Regions from separate parts of the Nitratireductor sp. GCM10026969 genome, predicted to be linked through region 2. Evidence: predicted binding sites of a transcription regulator. Region 2 holds the regulator's gene; each other region holds the start of a gene.

Region 1 (3,439 bases), on a different contig from region 2:
GAGCTCCTGCCGGCGCTCGACCACTTCACGAAAGCACTGGAAGAGAAGGAGAAGGCCTTCGCCGAGATCGTGAAGATCGGCCGCACCCATACCCAGGACGCCACGCCGCTCACCCTCGGTCAGGAATTTTCCGGCTATGTCGCCGCACTCAAGCTCGGCGCCCGGCGCATTGCCGAGGCACTCGAAGACGTGCACGCGCTGGCCCAGGGCGGCACCGCCGTCGGCACCGGCCTCAACGCACCGGTCGGCTTCGACGCGGCCTTCGCCGAGAAGGTGGCGGAGATCGCCGGGCTGCCCTTCCGTACCGCGGAAAACAAGTTCGAGGCGCTGGCGAGCCACGGTGCGCTCAACGCCTTCCACGGCGCGCTCAATGCGCTTGCCGCCGATCTCTTCAAGATCGCCAACGACATCCGCTTCCTGGGCTCCGGCCCGCGCTCGGGGCTCGGCGAACTGAAACTGCCGGAGAACGAGCCCGGCTCCTCCATCATGCCCGGCAAGGTCAATCCCACCCAGGCGGAAGCGCTGACGATGGTGGCGACCCAGGTCATGGGCAACCAGACCACCGTCACGGTCGCCGCAAGCCAAGGCCATTTCGAGCTCAACGTCTTCAAGCCCGTCATCGCCAACGCCGTCCTGCAATCGATCCGCATCCTTTCGGACGGGATGCGCTCCTTCACGGACAATTGCGTCAAGGGCATCGAGGCGGACGAGGAGCGGATCGCCGATCTGATGCAGCGCTCCTTGATGCTTGTGACGGCGCTCGCGCCGGCGATCGGCTACGACAATGCCGCCAAGATCGCCAAGACCGCGCACCGGAACGGCACCACCCTGCGCGAGGAAGCGCTGAAGAGCGGCCTTGTCTCGGAGGCGGACTACGACCGGCTGGTGCGCCCGGAGAAAATGATCTCACCGGCTTGATCCGGGGGCCTGTTGTTGCTGCGGCTTCGCCGGTTCAGGCTCGCGACATACTCGACGACAAAGACCGCGGCCATTGCTGTCTACAGGCCTAGCCTACCATGCCCGCGGGCGTACGTTCGCGGGCGAGCTTCCTGAACTTGCGCACGACCATGTCGCGCTTCAGCTTCGACAGATAGTCGATGAACAGCACGCCGTTAAGATGATCGATCTCGTGCTGAAGGCAGGTGGCGAGGATGCCGTCGGCCTTGAGCGTCTGCTTCTTGCCGTCGAGATCGATGTAGTCGACCGTGACCTCGGCCGGGCGTTCCACTTCCGCATAGTAATCGGGAATGGAAAGGCAGCCCTCCTCGTGCACGTTGCGGACGTCCGAGCGCTCGACGATCTCCGGATTGATGAAGACCTGCGGATTGCGCGGCTCGTCTTTCTCCGCCACGTCAAGCACCAGCAGGCGCCGCGGTTCGCCCACCTGAATGGCGGCCAGGCCGATGCCCGGCGCATCATACATGGTTTCCAGCATGTCGTCGGCGAATTTGCGCAGGTCATCGTCCACGCGCTCGACGGGTTTGGAAACCTCGCGCAGCTTCGGGTCGGGAAGAAGGATGAGTGGCCGGGTCGTCATGCTCGTCAGGTAATCGCTGCCGGTGAAGGCGTCAATATAGGACACTTCGTGTTTCACCGGAATATGTTCACGTTTTGGTCTTATTGCGGGCGTGCGAATCGTCTACAGTGCCGGACATGAACGAAACGGCTTCGCTTTTCTCCACGCCCGTCGCGCAACTCGGAACAGCGGAAATATCGCTGGGCGGCGTGCTCGTCACCGTCGTCGCGGCTTTCGTGCTTCTGTCCGCCGGCACCGTCGTCGCACTCTGGCGCACCGGCCGCATGCGCGCGCAGGCCGCCGAGGAGGCGGCGGCGCGGGCGCGCGAGGCGGAGACGCGCATGGCGGAACTGACGAAGGCGCAGGCGGAACTGCAGGGCCGCATGGGCACCATCGCCGAGGTGTTCGGGTCGCGCCAGGCGGAACTCACGAAGACGCTCTCGGAGCGGCTCGACGGCATGTCCTCGCGGCTCGGCCAGTCGATCACCGAGCAGACCAAGTCAACCCATGAAAACCTGTCCAGGCTGCAGGAGCGCCTGGCCGTCATCGACACGGCCCAGAACAACATCCAGTCGCTCGCCGGCCAGGTCGTCCAGCTCCAGCAGATCCTGTCCAACAAGCAGACCCGCGGTGCCTTCGGCCAGTCGCGCATGGAGGCGATCATCGCCGACGGCCTGCCGTCTTCCGCCTACGAGTTCCAGGCCACCCTGTCGAACGGCAACCGGCCCGACTGTGTGGTGAAGATGCCGAACGGCGCGCCTTCGCTCGTCATCGACGCCAAGTTTCCGCTGGAGGCGTGGAACGCCATTCGCAAGGCGGCGGAAGGCGAGGAGGGCAAAGAGGGGCGCAGGCAGGCCGAAGCCGCTTTCCGCCGCGACATCGAAACCCACGTCAAGGCGATCGCGGAGCGGTATCTGATCAATGGCGAAACCCAGGACACGGCTTTCATGTTCGTGCCCTCGGAGTCGATCTTCGCGGAGATCCACGAGAATTTCGAGGCGCTGGTGCAGCGGGCCCACCGTGCCCGCATCGTTATCGTCTCGCCGTCGCTGCTCATGCTTTCCATCCAGGTCATCCAGGCGGTGCTCAAGGATGCGCGCATGCGTGAGCAGGCCCATCTCATCCAGGCCGAGGTCGTGCGGCTGATGCAGGACGTCTCCCGGCTGGACGAGCGGGTGCGCAAGCTGCAGACCCATTTCTCCCAGGCCAACCGCGACATCGACATGATCCTGACATCGGCGGAAAAGGTGACGAAGCGGGGCGAAAAGATCGAGGCGCTGGAGCTTGGCGCGCCGGAGGCCGAAGCGGCCGAAAGCAAGAGCCTGCCCAAGGGCGAGGCCGTCAAGCAGGCTGCCGCCGCCACCGGTTCCAACTCGCTGAAGCTGCGCGTCGTCGACGAATAAGCTTTCACGCAAAGCATCTTTTCCGCCGATGTCGCTGGCGGTTGGGCCACACCCCACACTCCAAGACGTCGATGCCCGTAAGTCCTTCTGTTTAGGCTGGCCGGCACCTGACGGGTGATTTTCCTGACCTGACAACGAACCGGGTCCGCTCTACCGTCGGAAAACGCGAGGAATACGATCGTGCCTCAGGTACTCCACACGATAACCGGTCTCAATGTCGGCGGAGCCGAGATCATGCTGACGCGCCTCGTCGGCCGGATGGACCAGGCGGGATTTCCCTCGACCGTCCTGTCGCTGCTGCCGGCTGGCGCCATGGCCGCGAGTCTGCCGCAACGGCACGCGAACCTGCACTCCCTTTCGATGCAAAGAGCCCGGCCCAGGTCGCGGAACGTGCTCGATCTGCGCAGGCTGGTACGACAGCAGAGCCCGGACATCATTCACGGCTGGATGTACCACGGCAATATGGCCGGCTCGCTCGGGTCTCTCCTGAGCTTTACCTTCGCACCGGTGATCTGGAGCG
Region 2 (3,439 bases):
TCGGGCCTGCACATGGCGCTCGTGGCGGCGACCGTTATGGTTATGGTGCGCGCCGTCTCCGCTCTGTTCCCCGGATTTTCCTCTCGCGTACCGGTCAAGAAATACGCCGCGGCGGCGGCCCTGGTCATGTGCACGCTCTATCTGTGCATATCCGGAGCGGCGGTGGCGGCGCAGCGCAGCTACGTCATGCTCGCCGTGATGCTGGCCGCCCTCATTTGCGACCGCGCCGCCATCACGATGCGCAACGTGGCGATCGCCGCGCTCGTCATCGTGGCGTGGTCGCCGCACGTGGTCGTCGGGCCCAGTTTCCAGATGTCCTTTGCCGCGACGGCGGCTCTGGTAGCCGGCTACGCGGCCTGGAATCACTGGCGCCAGCAGCGCGCCACGCGCAGGCCGCCGCCGGAGGGAAGCCTCCCTTGGCGGCTGACGCGCTACGGCCTGGTCTTCCTCGTCGGCCTGTCGGCTACCTCGCTCATCGCCGGTACGGCCACCGCGATCTACGGCGTCTGGCATTTCCAGCGCGTGACCCCGCTGGCACTGCCAGCCAATCTGACGGCGATGCCGATCGTATCCGTCTTCGCCATGCCCGCCGCGGTGCTGGCGATACTGTCCATGCCCTTCGGGCTCGATGGGATATTCCTAAAAGCGATGGGACAGGCGATCGCCGCCGTGGTGGCCATCGCCGAGTGGTTTTCGACCCATTCGCCTGTGGACGCCGTCGGTCTCATCCCGCTCACGGCCATGCTTTCCTTTACCGGTGCGCTGCTTGTCCTGGTGGTCTCGACCACATGGCTGCGCCTGCTGGCGCTGCCGCTCGCCGCCGCCGGCGTGGTTTTTCTCGCCATGCGGCAACTGCCGGACGTCGTGGTTACGGAAGATGCAACGCTCGTCGGTCTGTCTGGAGAAAGCGCCTCGCTCGCCGTGAACCGCACCCGCCCGAACGGCTTCACCATGGACGACTGGACGCGGGCACTGGCGGCTGGAACCGTCGTGAAGCCGACGAATGTAGAGACGGGTGCGCCGCAGCCGCCAAACGCGGAGAAGACGAGGTTTCATTGCAGTGAAGACCTGTGCCTCGCCCGCCACGAAAGCGATGCCCTGGTAGCCCATGCCGCAACCCCCAAGGCCGCCCGTGCGGCCTGTGCCGGCGCCGACCTTGTCGTTCTCGATGATGCCGTGACGACTGTTCCTTGCGGCCCGGCACCAGCCGCCACCCTCGTCACCAAGCGCGATCTGGCGCATTACGGCAGTGCAGCGATCTTCTTCGAGGAAAATCCGAGCGCGGAAGGCAGCGGGAAAGCGCGGATAACCTTCGCAATCACCAAGCCATGGCGGCCATGGCACGCTCACCGTGCCTGGTCGCGGGCCGCCCGGGGGCTGCCCCCACATCGCTGAAGACGGTCGTCCGCCTCAATAGCGCCGGATGAGGCCGACCAGCCGGCCCTGCACCTTCACCCGGTCGGGACCGAAAATGCGGGTCTCGTAGGCGGGATTGGCCGCTTCCAGCGCGATGGACGCACCCTTGCGGCGGAAGCGCTTGAGCGTGGCTTCCTCCTCGTCGACGAGGGCCACCACGATCTCGCCCGGATTGGCCGTCTGCGTCTCCCGGATGATCACCGTATCGCCGTCGAAGATGCCGGCCTCGATCATCGAATCGCCCTTGACCTCCAGTGCATAGTGTTCCCCGCCCGACAGCATGTCGGGCGGAACTCCCACCGAATGCGTCTGATGCTGAATGGCCTCGATGGGGACGCCGGCGGCGATGCGCCCCATGACGGGAACCGAAACGACGCTCACGCCGTCCTCGTCATTGTCGGCGGCCGGCTTGGTGGGCGCCGGGGCGTTGCGGCTCTGGCCACCTTCGATGACGCTGGGCGAGAACGTTCGCTGTCCGCCGAGGCCCGGGGCGATCGACTCGGGCAGGCGCAAGACCTCCATCGCGCGTGCGCGATTGGGGAGGCGGCGGATGAAACCGCGCTCCTCCAGGGCGGTGATCAGCCGATGAATGCCCGACTTCGAGGCAAGGTCCAGCGCCTCCTTCATCTCGTCGAAGGAAGGAGGGATGCCCGTCTCCTTGAGACGGTTGTGAATGAAAAGCAGCAGCTCGTGCTGTTTGCGCGTTAGCATCGGTTCCACCCCGGGAATCAACATAAACAAAACCAGAACATAAGGTAGACGTTCCAGTTGTGTTCCGCAAGAGTGAAAAATCAGCGTTACCTTCCGGTTAACGCAGCATCAGAACCTGGCAGGGCTCACCCGCCTCGCTCGCGCAGGCGCCGGGCTCACGCAGAATGAGCGCGTTGGCGTCGGCAAGCGTGGTCAGCATGGAGGAATCCTGAACCGTGAAAGGCGTGGCAACGAGCCCGCGCGGACCGTTCTCGGCGCGCGCGCGCACATAATCGCGGCGCTCATCGTTTGCCTTCATCGGCGCGGCCAACTCGGCCGCACGCAGATCCGGTGCGAAGGAGCGGCCGGAAAGGGCGGCGATGAGCGGGCGCAGGAAGAGATGCGCGCAGACGAGGCTGGAGACGGGATTGCCGGGCAGGCCCAGGACGCGGCTTCCCTGCAGGCGGCCGAATATCAGCGGCTTGCCGGGCCGCATGGCGATCCTCCAGAAGGCGAGTTCCAGACCTTGTGCCGTCAGCACCTCGCGCACGAGGTCGTGCGCACCCACGGAGACCCCGCCGAGCGTCACGATGAGGTCCGCATCGGCCGAAAGCGCCCGGGAAAGCGCATCGGCAATCATCGCGCGGTCGTCGGGCACGATGCCGAGGTTGAGAATGTCGGCCCCGTCCTGACCGGCCAGGGCAGCGATGCCGAAACTGTTCGAGGCGACGATCTGGTCGGGTCCGGGAGTGGTTCCCGGCGGCACGAGTTCGTCGCCTGTCGCGATGATCGCGACAAGCGGTCGGCCGACCACGGCAAGTTCCGGATGCCCCGCTGCGGCCGCCAGCGACAGGGCTGGCGGATCGAGCGAGCGGCCGACGTCCAGAACGGTCGCGCCGTCGAAGAAATCGAGCCCCGCGCGCCGGATGTGGCAGCCTTCCGCCACCGTTTCGACCGCTTCGATCCGCCCCTCGGCGACAAGGCGGGCGTTTTCTTGGATGAGAATGGTGTCGGCGCCGGGCGGCACCGGCGCGCCGGTGAAGATGCGCACCGCCTCGCCATGACCGACCGTTCCGGAAAATCGCCGGCCCGCCGCCGATTCGCCGATCACTGTGAGTTGCGCGGGAACGGTGGCCACGTCGGTAGCGCGAACGGCATAGCCGTCCATGGCCGAGGCATCGAAGGGGGGCTGGGTGCACCGGGCTTCCACGGGGGCGGCTAGAATACGCCCGGCCGCTGAATTTAGCGGTACTTTCTCGGCTGCAAGCGGCTCTACACCCTCCAGAATGCGTTCGAGTGCCTCGTCAACCGGAAGCAGTGCCATCGCCGGCCT
Region 3 (3,439 bases), on a different contig from region 2:
TGGCGGATCGTCATCATGCCTGCCCCTCCATGGAGCAAATTGCGTGAACAAAGCCAGACTGTTTCACCGTTTCCGCGAAACGGTGAAATGATCCATAATCCCCAACAATTTCTAACGCTGCCGGCGAAAAAGAAAAAGGCCGCACGCGGCGGCCTTTCCTGGCAACGGTATTCTTACCCGGTCAGCGTGAATAGTACTCGATGACCAGGCTCGGCTCCATCTGCACCGCGTAAGGCACATCGGAGAGCGCCGGGACGCGAACATACTTCGCGACCATCTTGTTGTGGTCGGCCTCAACATACTCCGGCACATCGCGCTCGGCGAGCTGGATCGCCTCGAGCACGGTGGTGAGCTGCTTCGACTTCTCACGCACCTCGATCACGTCGCCCGGCTTGCAGCGGTAGGACGGGATGTTCACCCGCCGACCGTTGACGTTGACATGGCCGTGATTGATGAACTGGCGTGCGGCGAAGATCGTCGGGACGAACTTGGCACGGTAGACGACGGCGTCGAGCCGCGATTCGAGCAGGCCGATCAGGTTCTCCGTCGTCTCGCCCTTGCGGCGGTTCGCCTCCTCATAGATGCGGCGGAACTGCTTCTCGGAGATGTCGCCGTAATGACCCTTCAGCTTCTGCTTGGCCCTCAGCTGCTGACCGAAGTCGGACAGCTTGCCCTTGCGGCGCTGACCGTGCTGGCCGGGACCGTATTCACGGCGGTTGACGGGGGATTTCGGCCGGCCCCAGATATTCTCGCCAAGACGGCGGTCGAGCTTGTATTTCGCGGATTGGCGTTTGCTCATCGCATTCCCTTTCAAACAAAGACACCCGGAACCGCATGTTCCAGGTGAAGGAAACGCGCCCTCCTCTGGCCTCCGTTTTCGAGACCTGACAGGAAAGCCGCCCACGCATGGCAGCATTTCCACGGGACACGTCAAAAAGCGCGACAGCAACCCGCCATCGCGCTTGGCGGCTCAATTAAGCGAGGAAAACGGCAAAGTCAACGTGTTTAAGCCATCTGCGGGGCGATCCGGCCCTGCGGCTTCGCCTTCTCCGGCCGGACTTGCGCAGAATTGCGCGCCTGCGGGACGTCAGCCCCGCCGGTCGCCCGCCACATAGCATGCCAAGTCAGGCGCTCCACCCGTCAAAACGGGATCTCGTCGTCCAGGTCACGCGAGTAGTCGCCACCGCCGCCGCCGGTGTTTTCGGCCGGGCCCGACTGGCCAAAATCGGAGCCGCGCCCGCCGCTGTAACCGACCTGTCCCTCGCCACCGCCCTGGCCGCGTGAATCCAGCATCTGCAGCTCGCCGCGGAACTTCTGCAGGACGACCTCGGTCGTATAGCGGTCCTGGCCGGACTGATCGGTCCATTTGCGGGTCTGGAGCTGCCCCTCGATGTAGACCTTCATACCCTTTTTCAGATACTGCTCCGCCACCTTGGCCAGGTTGTCATTGAAGATCACGACGTTGTGCCACTCGGTGCGCTCGCGCCGCTCGCCGGTGTTCCGGTCACGCCAGGTCTCGGAGGTGGCGATCCGCATGTTGACCACCGGATCGCCGGAATTGAGCCGCCGGATTTCCGGATCGGCGCCCAGATTGCCGACCAGGATGACCTTGTTAACACTGCCCGCCATCACATCACTCCACATAATCGAAACTGCAAGCGCCGCACCCGGCACCGCGCTGTACGGCGATGCGGCCCGACCGCCCACCCGTCAAGCCGCTGCGACCTTAGCCGATACCCGGCCACGATGCGCGCGCCCAAGGGACGAGACAAACCGCCGTCCACAGCTCATTTGCAGTCCGTCACCTTATAAGTTCCTGCTTTGTTCCGTAACATATCCGCGCAATCCCCACAAGCGCATTCCTTACCTTGCACGCCGAGAAAGATGGCGAACGCGCGAGCGCGGGACGACTTGCAGCCGAGGAAAACATCACCGGTTCCGCTCGCGGGTCCGAACACCGTCCTCCAGCGCATCGTGCGTTCCGAAAACCGATCTAGGCTTTCAGGCCCCGGTCCGCTAGCGCACGATGAAGACCGAAACGGTCGTGTGCGCGGCGAGATAGCCGGCGTTCGAAGAGAACACACGGTCCCAGAAGGTCGGCACGTGCGACGCCATCACCACGAGGTCGGCGCCGTGATCCTTGATCACCTTGCCCAGCACGTCATCCAGATCGCGCACGGGATCATGGCTTTCAGCAACCTTCGTCTCGACCGACAGCCCGTGCTTCGCGCCCTGCTCGGCGGCGAAGCGCTCCAGCTTCTGAGCGAACTCGGCCTCGGAATGGGCCACACCGCTCGGCAGCGCCGTCGTCACGCCGACATAGCAGATGGAGGCGCCATAGTGTTTCGCAAGATCGGAGGAAACATCCAGAGCCCTTTGAAGCTTGTCCGCGTGCGCCAGATCGACCGGAACCAGAATTTTCTTGTACATCGCCGCGATCCTCCTTGAACTCTTCATTGCAACGGACTTCACCGGCGAAAGCCATTACGGCCCGACACGGGAAGCAATCACGCGCGTAACGCTGAAATCATTGAGATAGGGCAAAATTCATCGGTTTCACCTTGCCACCGACAATCTGGGCGCTCGCTTCCAGCTTGCAGCGCCGCGCCTTCCGTTCACGTGTGGAAAGGCGCTGAACCGGTGAATTGACTTGGAACGGAAAAGCCCCGTCGCTGCCTGGTTCTCGAGCGCACGGGGCTATTATATTTTTGCCGGAAGGCATCGCCGGCAACTTTCAGGGCGGTGCGAGACACGTCCTGCACTTATCCAGTCAATTGTGTGTGGCAGCCGCGTGGCGCTGGCCATCTCAGCCTTCGAGGCCGGGGCTTCTCCCGCCCGGCCGTTGCCCCGCTGGGCCGTGCTTACCGGCGTCAGGACCGACGCGGCTGTGGCTCCGCGCTATCGGCGGAGCCGCTGGAACAGTCGGGTGGAGTCATTGCCTCCCTCCTCGTCCATTGCTTGTATCGCGCCGATCGGGCACTGCGTTCAAGACCATGTCGTCATGAACCGTCGACCAGCGGATATGGTCAATGTGCGCCTGCATGCGCTCCCCGTCAAGACGTGCCTCCGCTTCCCTTCAAAGCCGAGCGCGAGCGTGGGCATGCGAAGCGCTAGCAGGAGGATGTCAGGAGACCGTTCGTTCTTTGTTCTTTCCACTTGCCCTGTAGGGCAAAAAGCTGGAAAAGAGGTGCAGGCCTCCGGCACTGGATGGGCGCGGAATGCGGTGGCGCCATCGACATGTGCTGCGCATTTCCTACATGAGCCCTGGCCGGCACCAGCTGGCCACACCGAACCGATTGAGACAAGGCAGCGACGGGGCATGCCCGAAAACAAGCTGATTTCCATTCGCGGCGCGCGCGAGCACAATCTGAAGAACGTCGATCTGGACTTGCCGCGCGAGCGCCTGATCGTCATGACCGGGCTGTCGGGCTCGGGCAAA

The links. The regulator LexA, encoded in region 2, represses DNA repair genes until DNA is damaged. The targets are predictions, from matches to a motif close to TGTTCNNNNTGTGTTCNG.
Region 1: a site for LexA is predicted at 1,602-1,619, ahead of ACFP9U_RS20970 (DNA recombination protein RmuC). Genes of this name have one in related genera too.
Region 3: a site for LexA is predicted at 1,812-1,829, ahead of ACFP9U_RS06845 (single-stranded DNA-binding protein). Genes of this name have one in related genera too.

Annotation. Positions count from the first base shown of each region.
Region 1 is NZ_JBHSUM010000154.1:4,049-7,487, forward strand. Features, by position in the region: gene fumC (class II fumarate hydratase) at 1-918, shown strand, start outside; gene def (peptide deformylase) at 1,007-1,537, opposite strand; gene ACFP9U_RS20970 (DNA recombination protein RmuC) at 1,654-2,919, shown strand; gene ACFP9U_RS20975 (glycosyltransferase) at 3,100-3,439, shown strand, end outside.
Region 2 is NZ_JBHSUM010000020.1:29,206-32,644, forward strand. Features, by position in the region: gene ACFP9U_RS07215 (ComEC/Rec2 family competence protein) at 1-1,395, shown strand, start outside; gene lexA (transcriptional repressor LexA) at 1,411-2,127, opposite strand; gene glp (gephyrin-like molybdotransferase Glp) at 2,225-3,430, opposite strand; gene moaC (cyclic pyranopterin monophosphate synthase MoaC) at 3,411-3,439, opposite strand, start outside.
Region 3 is NZ_JBHSUM010000018.1:35,991-39,429, forward strand. Features, by position in the region: gene ttcA (tRNA 2-thiocytidine(32) synthetase TtcA) at 1-14, opposite strand, end outside; gene rpsD (30S ribosomal protein S4) at 182-799, opposite strand; gene ACFP9U_RS06845 (single-stranded DNA-binding protein) at 1,141-1,629, opposite strand; gene ACFP9U_RS06850 (universal stress protein) at 2,017-2,430, opposite strand; gene uvrA (excinuclease ABC subunit UvrA) at 3,320-3,439, shown strand, end outside.